3 regions of the Eubacterium sp. 1001713B170207_170306_E7 genome follow, and region 3 is predicted to be linked to each of the others. Evidence: riboswitches for the same ligand, from Rfam matches in the RefSeq annotation. Region 3 holds a riboswitch; each other region holds the start of a gene.
What was found. Region 3 has a riboswitch for cyclic di-GMP ahead of I2B62_RS12505 (EAL domain-containing protein). Riboswitches for the same ligand answer to the same signal wherever they lie in the genome.

Region 1: it holds a riboswitch for cyclic di-GMP, as region 3 does, so the genes downstream of both, I2B62_RS13830 (helix-turn-helix transcriptional regulator) here and I2B62_RS12505 (EAL domain-containing protein) in region 3, are expected to answer to the same signal.
Region 2: it holds a riboswitch for cyclic di-GMP, as region 3 does, so the genes downstream of both, I2B62_RS14790 (prepilin-type N-terminal cleavage/methylation domain-containing protein) here and I2B62_RS12505 (EAL domain-containing protein) in region 3, are expected to answer to the same signal.

The regions. Positions count from the first base shown of each region.
Region 1 covers NZ_JADMVE010000005.1:225,104-229,267, reverse strand. Annotated here, with positions in the region: gene I2B62_RS13845 (aminotransferase class I/II-fold pyridoxal phosphate-dependent enzyme) at 1-1,308, opposite strand, end outside; gene trxA (thioredoxin) at 1,406-1,729, shown strand; gene I2B62_RS13835 (helix-turn-helix transcriptional regulator) at 1,946-2,281, shown strand; cyclic di-GMP riboswitch class I at 2,373-2,460, shown strand; gene I2B62_RS13830 (helix-turn-helix transcriptional regulator) at 2,551-2,883, shown strand; gene I2B62_RS13825 (LTA synthase family protein) at 2,929-4,164, opposite strand, start outside.
Region 2 covers NZ_JADMVE010000006.1:47,451-51,614, forward strand. Annotated here, with positions in the region: gene I2B62_RS14775 (PIN domain-containing protein) at 1-160, opposite strand, end outside; gene I2B62_RS14780 (hypothetical protein) at 144-401, opposite strand; gene I2B62_RS14785 (O-antigen ligase family protein) at 622-1,914, shown strand; cyclic di-GMP riboswitch class I at 2,173-2,266, shown strand; gene I2B62_RS14790 (prepilin-type N-terminal cleavage/methylation domain-containing protein) at 2,446-2,964, shown strand; gene I2B62_RS14795 (prepilin-type N-terminal cleavage/methylation domain-containing protein) at 3,264-3,731, shown strand; gene I2B62_RS14800 (type II secretion system protein) at 3,783-4,164, shown strand, end outside.
Region 3 covers NZ_JADMVE010000004.1:412,421-416,584, forward strand. Annotated here, with positions in the region: gene I2B62_RS12505 (EAL domain-containing protein) at 1-2,081, opposite strand, end outside; cyclic di-GMP riboswitch class I at 2,105-2,190, opposite strand; gene I2B62_RS12510 (redox-sensing transcriptional repressor Rex) at 2,288-2,932, opposite strand; gene I2B62_RS12515 (P-II family nitrogen regulator) at 3,092-3,442, opposite strand; gene I2B62_RS12520 (DUF1538 domain-containing protein) at 3,510-4,164, opposite strand, start outside.

The sequences.
Region 1 (4,164 bases), on a different contig from region 3:
TGTCACCAGGCTTCCCGGCAGCAGCACGGGTATTCCCGGCGGATACGGAATGACAAAGCCGGCGGCGGCCCTTCCCACAGCGTTCTCCAGAGGCAGCTTTCCAGCTTCCATATTGTAGAGCGCCTGCCACAGGGGATATTTTTCCTCGTGCTTCCAAAGACTGACGCATTCAGCCTCCGGCGGTTCTGAGACCTTGGGACGTTCCCTGTTCATATCTGCTACTGCCGCCATCAGGCGGTCCAGCTCGTCGGGTGTCGTGCCAATTCCTGTCATGGCCAGCACATAATTAAAACCGGACATCTCGCACTGGATGTTAAAATCTGTGAGCAGGCGCTTCTCAACATCTGTTCCCCGGCCGTCCTTTACCATCAGCAGCCACTTGCTTTTATCGTAGACCTGTCCTCTTTCCGGCGCGTAAAGGGCAATACCGTCGTCCGCCCCTGTCCGTTTCCGGTAAAAATCCCAACGGTCTGCGATGGCCTGAAAAACGGCTTCCCCTTTTTCACAGGCTTCGTCCACAGCGTTTTCCACGCTCATCATCAGCAGATAGCTGGGGCTGGAGGACTGGAGCATGGCCAGAAATTTTTTGACGCGGCCCCGCTCTACCAGGGGCCCCTGCATATGCAGCAGGGAGCTCTGGGTAAAAGCCCCCAGAAGCTTGTGCGTGCTCTGGATCACAATATCTGCCCCGCAAGCCACCGCGTCGGGCGGCAGCGCGGCGCAAAACCTCAGGTGTGCCCCGTGGGCTTCGTCTACGATCAGCACCTTGCCTTTTTTGTGCAGCAGCTCTGCAATGGCCGCGACATCACTGATGGTACCGTAATAGGTGGGATTGACCAGTATCATCCCCTTTGCCTCCGGGTGCATCCTCAGCTGTTCCTCGACCTGCCCGGGGGTAACGCTTTTTCCAAAGCCCAGCCGCGCGTCGTACTGCGGCTCAAAATAAATGCCCTTTATCCTGCCCAGCGCCAGCCCGGCATAAACCGAACGGTGGCAGTTCAACGGGACCAAAAGGCTCTCTCCCTCCCTGCACACGCCCATGATGGCGCTCTGTATGCCGGCCGTGCTGCCGCCCACCAGGATACAGGCTTCCGCTGACCCGTAGACTGAGGCCAGCTTCTCCTGAACCCTTAAAAGAATATCCGAAGGGTCGTGCAGATTATCCGCCCCCGGTATCTCTGTGGTGTCCAAGGTTGCCCAATTTTCATTATCAAAACAGTTTTTTCCCTTATGACCGGGCATGTGAAAGCGCAAAGCCCCTGTGTCACTGAGTTCTTTTAATCTCGTATATAAAAGTCCTTTTTTCATGGATTTATTTTATCATAAAATCCAGATTTTTCCCCTTTATTTTTAGGTAGATTATTGATATGATAATCACTGTAAAAAAATCCAAGGAGTGAAAAAGATGGCAAATATCATCTCTGTCGATATGACTAACTTTGAATCGGAAGTGTTAAACTATACGGAAGGCCCGGTGATGGTTGATTTCTGGGCTGAATGGTGTGGTCCCTGCAAGGCGCTTCTTCCGATTATCGAAGAAATCGCCGGCGAAGTCCCTGCAAATGCTAAAATCTGCAAGCTGAACGTGGATGAAAACACCGATCTGGCCAGACAGTTTCATGTCATGAGCATCCCGACCTGTGTATTCTTAAAGAACGGCAGCGAAGTGGAACGTTTCGTTGGAAGCCGCGGCAAACAAGAATACATCGATACCCTAAAAAATTTATAAGTTTTTTCAGACCATGCCCGGAGCATGGTCTTTTTTTATCGAACTACTTTTTATTAAATTTTTTTTCACAATACAGGGCGTTTCTTTTTTTATTCCATATTTATAACTATTATTTCTAAAACCCTTGAACCTTTTACAAAAATATGTTACTATGAAAATTGTTTATAGATTCCTTATTCTCAATCTTATCTGTCAAATACTCGGGAGGAACTTCAGATGAACAGTAAATACCTCGGGCAGCGGCTTCGCCAGTTTCGAAAAGATGCCCATCTTACACAAAACCAGCTGGCAAAAAAAGCCGGTATCACCCCCACCTACCTCAGTATTATTGAAAGGGGCGCGCAGCTGCCCCGGCTGGAAACCTTTATCCGGCTGGCCAACATTCTGTCTGTCTCCGCCGATGACCTCCTGATGGAAGAACCTGCAGAGAACCGGGACGACTCGCGCGCGGCACTCCATATTCTGTCCGACGATTTGACAGAGGAGCAGCTCGCATTAGTTGAGAATATGGTCAAACTGATGTGTGACCATTTCAAAATAACAAATCACTGAATTAATTGTTTAAATTCTTAGACAAAACTATAATTGAATATTGACTTCATTCGCATTGTGAGTTATAGTAAATACTATACATCCGAATCATTTTGAAATAGGGCAAAACTACTGAAAAGTAGTGACGCAAAGCCAAGGGTCTAATTCATTTAAAAATGAAACGACAGCCGGTTGCTCGGGTATTTAACTTACTGAATGCAATCTCCCTGCCCTTGGTTTATGCCGGGGTCTTTTTATTGCCCCAATCTCACGCAGAGGAGTTATTTACAATGGATAATAAAGTTATTGGCAGGCATATTCGTGAAGCCCGTCTCAATAAAAAACTGACGCAGTACCAGCTTGCGGAGCGCGTTCATATCACGCCGAATTATCTGAGCATGCTGGAACGCGGAACCCATCTGCCCAAGCTTGAAACGCTCATCACCATCTCCGACGCACTGGAGATTCCTGTCAGCGCACTTCTTGCTGATTTCCCCGTCGAGTCGTTTACCAGCCGGATTCACTTTCTGTCCACTGCAATGGAGGGGCTGAATGACGAGCAGTCCAAAATCGTGTGCGATGTCATCAAGGTAATGACCGACGGCTTTAAAGTTAAAAAATAAATAAAAACCCCCGGATCGCTGTGAAGTGATCCGGGGGTTTTTAAATTAAAAGTCCGAAGCCGGATAAAACAGATCGTTTCGCCGTCTTGCGGTATCCAGCATATTATTATAGAGCATCTGCCGGTATTCCAGGACATCACGGTCATGAATGGTCGGATCACCCTTTCTGAAATACTGCCCCTCATTGTCAATGATCCCCACCGAGTTGATAACCGGCAGTGTCTCGGACAGCTTCATGAGATAATCATTATAGGGCGTCCCCTGGATGCCCGCCTGCTCCAGTAAAAGGCTGGAGAGGTAGTTCACACTCAGCTTATCTACCTGCGCCTCCGGAATATCGTAATTTGCCCAGATGACAAAGGGCGTGACATAGCGCTTCTGAAGCTCCTCCGTACTCCACTGGTCCAGAGGCTTCTGCATGAGCTCTTCATAAAACGCCTGCTCAATATACGCCTGATGATCTCCGAACATGACCACCAGTGTCGGTTCTTCCTGTCCGCTGAAATAGTCGATCAGATTCTTAAAGGCCGCGTCCGAATCGCGCATCAGGGATAAATACTGCTCGGTTTCAGGGTAGCTTCCTTCCATGCCCTCCAGGAGCACCGGCTCCAGATCGTCGGCATTCAGCTGGTAGCCGGCGTGGTTCTGAATGGTCACATCAAAGACAAACAATGGATGATCGCCCTTGTTTTCGTAGAGCTCAATAACCTTGTCATAGGTGGCCGCGTCGCTGACCCACGACTCCCGCGTGCGGTCTGCATCGATAAATTCTTCATTCGAGAAAAACTGCTGAAAGCCAAAATTCGGATAAACCTTATCCCGGTTCCAGGCATTCCGTTCACCGGGATGGATGGCGTAGCTGCTGTAGCCCTCATAGTTCAGCGTCGACACGAGGCTGGGCGCCGGCCCCTTGACATACAGCTGGTAGGGCCTTGCGTTTTCCGGCAGATAGGCTGTGGTGTTCCCAGTCAGAAAAGCGTATTCGGAATCACAGGTGCCGCCTCCGAAGACCGAAACATAGAGATTTCCCTTAACGGTGTTTTCACTCAGGCTGTCAATAAAAGGCATGTAGTCAATATTGGTCGAGAAGTCGCCAACGGTCCGCAGGTCGCTGAAGGATTCGTTCATAATGGCAATGATATTGGGTTGATTATTTTTTTTCGCCACCGGGCCAGAAGCCGCTTTCTCCGTTATTCCGCCACGCCCCACTGCCGCTGTACTCAGAGGCTGCTGGGTATTTTTGATGCTCTCTCCCAGAAAGGCCAGATCATAGCCCTCCGG
Region 2 (4,164 bases), on a different contig from region 3:
CAGAATAGACTTTCTCTAAAACATATACAATCTCTGCCTGGACTTCGATCGTAAGGGAAACCGTTTCTTTTTGAAGAATTTCTTCTACCTTATCGGCCATTTCTTCATGATCGTTTAAATTGAATCGCAGAACGGCATTTGCATCAAAGAGCATCGTCATCGGTATATTTTTCCTTTACGGCATCTGGCCATGCATTTTTTTCATGACCGATTTTCTCTGGGTTAGCATATTTTGCAAAAAGTCCTCTGGAAGAACCTTTTTTTCCCGTTAAGCGTGCAATTTCCTTTTCGTCGGCATATTCATCCAAAACCGTTATTTTAACAAGCTGATTCTTTTTTAAACGCAGCTTTTCAAGGGGTAAAATATTTTTCCCGTCATAGTAACCTTTTGACGCCAGCATACAATCGCCTCCCATTCAGATGGTTTAATCATATTATAACTTATTTCGAGATGTGCCACAAGTTTAGCAAGCGATTCTTAATTGTCTGTAAAAATATCGTGTTATACCGAAAAAAGGATCGTTTTATCAAGTTGTTTACAATAGATGTACAATATAATATAATTTACCCATAAAATAAACTGAAGGAGCCGAAAAAATAAAATGACGGAATGGAAGAATAATGCTGAAACGACCCGAGCTTAAAACAGCCGCCTCGGCGGTGCTGGCAGTCATTGCCGGAGCGGTGCCCATGATCATTGTGCCGCCCTTTGGCGATACCCTGTACATGCCCAAGCTGATGACCATTGAGGTGCTGGTTTTTGGTCTGCTGCTTTTGTATGTGCGGCCGCTTACAGGGTATTTTACCGGGAAACCTAAAATACCGCTGCCGGTCAAGCTGGTGCTGCTGTATCTTTTGTGCGTGACCATTACGCTGCCCTTCTCGACCGATGTGATGCTCTCGCTTAAGGGGCGGTCCTTCCGGCTGGAGAGCTACTCCGCCATTTTGTTTTATGGTATTTTAATGATGCTGGGCGCTTTTTTCTACACCTTTAAGCCCTGGCATGTGCGGTTGTATGCCGTGGGCGTATCCTGTGTGGCGCTCTACGGCATTTTTCAGAAATTCGGTCTGGACTTTCAGCCCCAGGATCCTTTAATGTACGGCGGCCCTGGTTCGTCCTATGCCACCATCGGCAACCCCAATTTTCTGGGTTCTTTTCTGACACTGGCACTGCCGATTCTCATCTATGCTTTTATCAGAGGCCCCAGGATCTGCCTGTTGCCCTGTGGGTTGGTGTACTTCTGCCTGCTGTGCACCAATACGCGCGGCGCATGGATCGGCAGCTTTCTGGGCTTTATCCTGCTGGGCGTGTTCCTGCTGAGAGAAAAAGAAAACCGATGCCGTTTCGTGGTGGTGAGCGGTCTGTTTGTCGTGCTGACCCTTGTTTTTTTGCTGATAAACACCGGATTTGGCGCCCGGCTTTTCAGTGTTTTTGCCGATCTGTCGAAAGCCATCAAGGGGGACGACTGGGAAAAGGGCGGTTCCTGCCGGCTTTTTATCTGGTCAAAAACCGTGGAGCTCATTAAGCTGCGGCCGCTGACCGGCTTTGGCATTGAGACGCTGGGACAGGTTATGGGACAGTATTTCGAGAACGATATTATCCGGGTGACCGGGCACCATCTCGTCATCGACCGCGCCCACAACGAGTACCTGCACATCGCTGTGAGCAGCGGAATCCCTGCAGCGCTCAGTTATCTGGCCTTTGAGGGGACAACGCTGTACCAGGGCATTAAAAGCTGGCGCAGGTCTCCCATGCTCATACCGCTGATCTGCAGTGTGGCCGCCTATATGGTCGCAGGCTGCTTTAATATCTCGGTGGTGACGGTAGCGCCTGTTTTCTGGATATTCTGCGGAATAGTGGTGCGGCTGAGCAATGAAAATCAAGTAAAATTTGAATATGATTTAAGGAAATGAAAATTTGAAAAAATCTTGAAAAAGATTGAGGGCTTTACCAAAATCGTACTGTTTTTACCATCAGCTTAATACTGGTGGTAAATGAAACAGTATTTATAATAACCTATAGCTATAAGAGAAGCGAAAAAAGCATATTTATGTGGTTTTGAAAGTGTGCAAACCTGTATTAATGGTGAATGGCTGGAACCTTTTAAAGTTTTTAAAAGTAACTGGTTTTTATAGTTCTTGACAATTGTCCGAATCAGTTGTAGAATAGAATTGTTCAAAAGGCAAAGCGGTGCGAAAGCCCGTGGCGCAAAACTACAGGGTCTACGTCGGGAGCTCCAGTCCGATATGACAGCCAGCTGCCAAAACGGTAGACGGCCGAAAGCCCTGTGTGGTTTCCGGCTATTTTTGTTTTTTGAGCGGCCTTTAACAAAAAGGCATGCTGGGGCAGGTAATGACTTCATTTATAATCGTCATGGCGCGGACGGTTTAAATAAAGGTTTATATTTATAAGGTAAACAAGAGAACATAAAAGGAGAGATGTAAATGATTCAGATGATTAACAAGCTGAAGAAAAACCGTAAAGGTTTTACTTTGGTAGAATTGATTGTTGTATTGGTTATTTTGGCGATTTTAGCGGCGTTCACGATTCCGGCGATGTTGGGGTTTGTTGATGATGCTAGAGGGAAAGCTGGAATCGCAGAAGCGAGAGAAATTTATATGGCTTATTCGGGCTCTGTAACAGAAGTTATAGCTGGTGGAAAAACTGCTGATGCTCAAGGTTACGATGCAGTTTTTGTACAAAGTGGGGTTAAAACATCACCAAGTGGAGATACAAAAGCGCCTAGTATTCAGAAAGGTGCATTAAATAAATTATCAGGTGATGTTACAGATGGAGATAAAGTAACAAATGGTAGTGAATGGATGGTTACAGTAACTGATGGTAAAGTAACCGAAGTGAAATATTGGGTTACAAGTGGATACTTGATTACTTTAAATATGGAAGCCTCTGGAAGTGAAGCTACTGTTGAAAAGATGAAGACAGCACCTGGTTATACAGTGTAATAATATAAGGCCGAGCCTGCAGCGCCGCAGCCGGCCTTTTCTCCCCATTTTTTAGGCGCTTTTTTTATTGCCAGAAAAGAGAGTAGTTGACAGTTTATCAGGGGAAAGCTTTTCAGGTGAAAGATTGAAAGCAGACCGGAACAGGTGTAGGCTAGTGTTTTTTTCTGTTTTCAAGGTTTCATCTTTATTGCATATTTGTAAAAAAGTATTTTAAATGCTTTCTTATCATAAAAATAGGATTCAATTGATTTTTTAGCAGAATAACTGTTGTGTTTTCAGGATTTCAGGAGGTGGAATCTGTGTCTAAACTAAAAAAGCTGCTTAAAAACCAAAAGGGCTTTACCGTGGTTGAACTGATTGTAGTACTGGTAATCCTGGCGATTTTAGCGGCTTTCACTATTCCGGCCATGCTGGGATTTGTGGAGGACGCCAAAGGAAAAGCCGCGATTGCCGAGGCGAGAGAAGTTTATGTGGCGGCACAGACGGCGTCTACAGAATTTAAAGGCGATAATGACTTTGTCAGCGATAAGTTGATTGATGTTTTGAAAAATGATTTAGGTGATTTGGAAGTTTGGGACATAAGAATATCGTCAAACGAGCCTCCAATTATATGGGATCCAAATAAAGGGAATACAGGAAGAATAGGAGTGCTGCTTGATAGCAGTACAAATGGTATTGTTAAATGGGTCGAGTATATTGATGCATCACAAAGTTATCTTGTTAAAATCACCCCCGGCGGCTCCGCCGAAGTCACAAAAATAAAATAATCCACCAGTCCCTATCCCGAAAACCCGAAAACAGCCGCAGGAGGTGTTGTCATGCGCTTTGACCGCAAACCTGAAAATCTGATCAAAGATACCTCTGGCTTCACCATGATGGAGCTCATCACCGTCATTGTGGTCATTGCCCTGCTGGCAGTGATCATCATCCCGGGCTATCTCCATTTTATCGACGACGCCAAAAAGGACGCGGTGATTGCTGAGGCGCGGACCATTTATCTGGCGGCCCAGATACGGGCGACGGAGCTTAAGTCCGCCGAGACGCCGGAGAGCCCTTACCGCATTCCGGACGCAGATGACCTGCGGGAGCTGGTGGGGCCGGACGACATCTACGTGGGGGTCACCAAGCTGACCATTGTGGACGATAACCGGGATGGCTCCATTGATAAAATTGAGATGATTAAAAATAACATCAATGTTA
Region 3 (4,164 bases):
GGCATCGGCCTGGAATAATAAAAGCCCTGGGCCGCGAGACAGCCGCATTCATTCAGGAATCCCGCCTGGTCGCCAGTTTCCACGCCCTCCGCGATAACCTGAAGCTGCAGGTCATTAATCATGCCGATGGTATGCTCAATGATGGTCTTGCCCTTCTCGGTTGCCACGCTTTCGTTAAAGAACTCGCGGTCCAGCTTGATGGTGTTGACCGGCACATTTTTGAGCATATTGAGCGAGGAATAGCCTGAACCAAAATCGTCCATTGAGAAGGAGATGCCCTCCTCACTGAGCCGCTCCATGCCGTGGTACAGATCCACCGTGTTCTCCACAAAGCTGCTCTCTGTCAGCTCAACCTCCAGCAGCTCCTTGGGAATATCGTAGCGTCTTATGATGTGCAGCAGCTTTTTATAAAAATTCGGGTTATACACCTGCACTCTGGACACATTGACTGATACCGGAACCGCTTCCATTCCCCTGTCCAGCCAGGATTTTATCATTCGGCAGGTTTCCTCCCAAACGTATTCGTCCAGCTTGATAATAAAGCCATTGCGCTCAAAAAGCGGGATAAAACGGTAAGGTGTCAGGAATCCCCTTTCGGGATGATCCCAGCGTACCAGCGCTTCCGCACCGATCACTTCGCCTGTCTGCACATTGTGCTTGGGCTGGAGATACACCTTAAACTGGCCCTTCTTCAGCGCGTCATCCATCTCGTTTTCAATCCGCTGCTCCTCAAGCTGCTTGGCCCTCAGCTTTTTATCATAAAAGGCCCACTGTTTGATCAGACTCCCCTTTATGGTCTTCTGGGCCAGATTTGCCCAGTCACAGAGAATACTGATCTGGACGCTCCGGTCCCTCACAATGCAGATACCGCAGGAGGGCATCACCTGATAGGTTTCTGAATACCGGTTGATTTCTTCGAGTATCTTCTGGATACGCGCAAGCAGAGGCCTGCCGGAGCCGTAGGACACACAGAGGCAGAACACGTCGCTGTTCATGCGCCCAAAGGCGTCCAGCGGGCCCATATGAGACGAAATAACCGTTGCCATAAAACGGAGCAGCCGGTTGCCCTCCTCACGCCCGTACAGATCGTTAATAAACTTAAACCGGTTAACATCCAGGCGCACCACGGCATACTTCTGCTCTGGGTGCTCCTGGATCAGCTTTTCTGCCTGAGTGTAGAAGGTGTTGATGTTATAGATACCGGTCAGCATATCAAATTCTGCCCGGTACTTCAGCGTCTCGTGGGCGCGTTTGGACTCGTCGATGTTGTTCAGAGTGCCGATCACCCGGTTAAGTCCGCCGCCTTCGTTGTACAGCACATTAAATACGATCTTGCACCAGACATAGCGGCCCTTTTTATTGCAAAGGCGGATTTCCAGCTCTACCTGCCCATTGCTGATGGCGTCCATGCTCATTTTCTGCTTTAATGTCTTAATGTCCTCGGGATGGACGACTCCGTCGTTCAGCCAGATTATTTTGATATCCCGGCCATCATAGCGGCCCATAAAATTTTGCGAAAACTCCGGTGCGTAATAGCGCTTACCGGTCTCAATGTTCCACTCAAACACCAGGGTGTTTGTCTGACCCACGACCAGACGGTAGCGCTCGTCGTCCACCTGCTTTTTCTGGAGCGTTTCGTTTTCCTTCTCCACGGCCTCCAGCTGCTTTTTATATTCAATGTCCATGATAAAGCAGAGCAGGATCTCATCCTGCTCGCCCTCAATTTCTGCCGGAAAAACCGTCAGCGAAGCCCAGTGATAAACGCCGTCCACCCACAGCTTTCTAAACTCTCCGATGACACTGGTTTTTCCGGAATCCAAAACCGCGTGTATTTTGTCAATATCAAAAAAATCCAAAAAACGTCTCGAATCCTCCGGATGGATCATGTGAGCAGCCACATCGGCAATGCCGTCTGATAAAGCCCCGTCTTTTGCCGGGATGACGTATTTACCCTCGACATGATAGATGAGCCGATAACGATTTTTGGTCACATTCAGTTCATAGAGCTCGTCGTAAATATTGCGCAAAGCTACACTATAAACATTATTTTCAATGGTTTCATTTGTCTTTTTCCCTGCCATTTCACAGCTCCTATTATGGGTTTAACTGCAGCTGGCTGCCCTACAGTATATCTGTTTAGGCCCTGTAGCTTTGCGTCTCTGTTTTTCAGCAGATTTGCCCTAGTATTAGTTTCGTTTATATTTCATTCTATTATATAATAATTATTTTTGAAACACAACTCCTATTTTTTACAAAAAAAGCAGGCGTAAGCCTGCTGTATTTCGCTTTATTCGCTGTCATCCTCTTCGTTAATCAGATAGGTTAATGTAAACAGGCTGTCGGTGATGTTCACACTCTCAACCACCACATCATCCGGCACTGTCAGGTCCAGAGGCACGAAGTTCAAAATAGCCTTGATTCCGAGCTCTACAACATGGTCTGTGGTTTCCTGCCCAACCTGCTGCGGTACACTCAGGATACAGATGTCAATCTTGTGATGCGCCACAAAGGCGTCGAGATCGTCCATGTGGTATACGGTCACATTGCCCACCTTTTTACCGATCTGATCCGGATCCACGTCAAACATGGCCTTGAAATGAATGCCCTCTTCCTTAAAGCGCTCGTAATTGACAATGGCATGGCCCAGGTTCCCAGAACCGATGATAATGCAGTTATACTGGAGGTCCAACCCCAGAATCTTGCGGATAGCTTCCTTCAGCTCTTTTACCTTATAGCCGTACCCCTGCTGACCGTACGCGCCGAAGGAATTCAAATCCTGACGGATCTGCGAGGCGGTCAGCCCCATCATAGCCGCCAGCTCCTTAGACGAGATTTTTTCAATATGTTGATCCTGTAAATCGGTTAAATACTGGTAATACTTGGGCAGACGCTTAACAACTGTCATCGATACCCTTTTTGAAAAAGTTTGCATTCTGCACTCCCCTCCTGCGTCGTACTTATCCTTTTTATTATATCAAGTTGTTAAAAAAACGTCAATTTTTATGACCGAATTAATTAAAAATTTGTCAAAGTTTTTTGATTCCTTCAGAAATCCCGCAAACAAATGCCTTTGCAGTGTCTTGAAAAGCAATTAATCGGTGATGTCGGACATCAGATTAAGATGCGGACTGCCGATCACCTTGGCCACATCCAGCACAAAGGCGATGCCCATACCCGGCTTGTCGATTTCAATTTTTTTCTGAATCGAGCAGAGCACCGCCTTTCGGATCGCCGCGTCCACCAGAATCAGGACAATCTCCTTTTCCGGCTCAATGGTAATGCCAAAAAACCGCGCGTTTTCATGGATACCGGACCCGCGCCCGTACATGACGGTCGCGCCGTCGGCCCCGCCCTGCTTGGCGGCGTCGATGACCTCGCCGGACATATCCTTTTCCACAATCACCACAATCAGCTCGGTCTTAATTTTATTTCTGTCTTCCATTTTTTCCTCCATCATTCGCTAAGTAATCTACATATTATATATGATTAAAATCTTATGTCAATACGGGTTAAGCATCACGGGCCTGCTTTTCACACTGCCTTTTTCTGTAGGCCTCCTTCTGCCTGTAAAAAAAGCCCAGCAGCAGGGTTGTCAGAATGGGTGCGAGGGCGATCAGCGCCACCACGCCAAAGCCGTCCAGCAGCGGATCGCGCCCCGGCGTCGCACCTGCCACAGCTACTGAAAGCGACAGGATAAAGGTCGAGCACATGGGCCCTGTGGCCACTCCGCCGTTGTCAAAGGCCATGGCCAGAAAATTCGGCTCTACAAAGCGGCCGAGAATAAAGGCCAGGATATAGCCAGGAATCAGAATCCACCACAGCGAAATGCCCACCAGCAGCCGGATCATGGCTGTCATAACCGCCAGCGCCACCCCCAGCGAGATGGCCAGCAGCATGACCCGCGCCTTGATGGCGCCGCTGGTCATTTCCTCAACCTGCTTGACCATGACCTGGACGGCCGGCTCGGCAAAGGCCACCAGAAAGCCGATGGCAAAGCCCAGCGGAATAAGGATCCAGCTGTACTCAAGCTCCGCGAGGGCCGCGCCTAAAAACTCACCTGCGGGCACAAAGGCGATATGTACTCCCTGGAGAAAAAGCACCAGTCCCAGGTAGGTTACCACAAAGCCGCCGATAATCCGCTTAATGACCGGCGGCCGCAGCCGC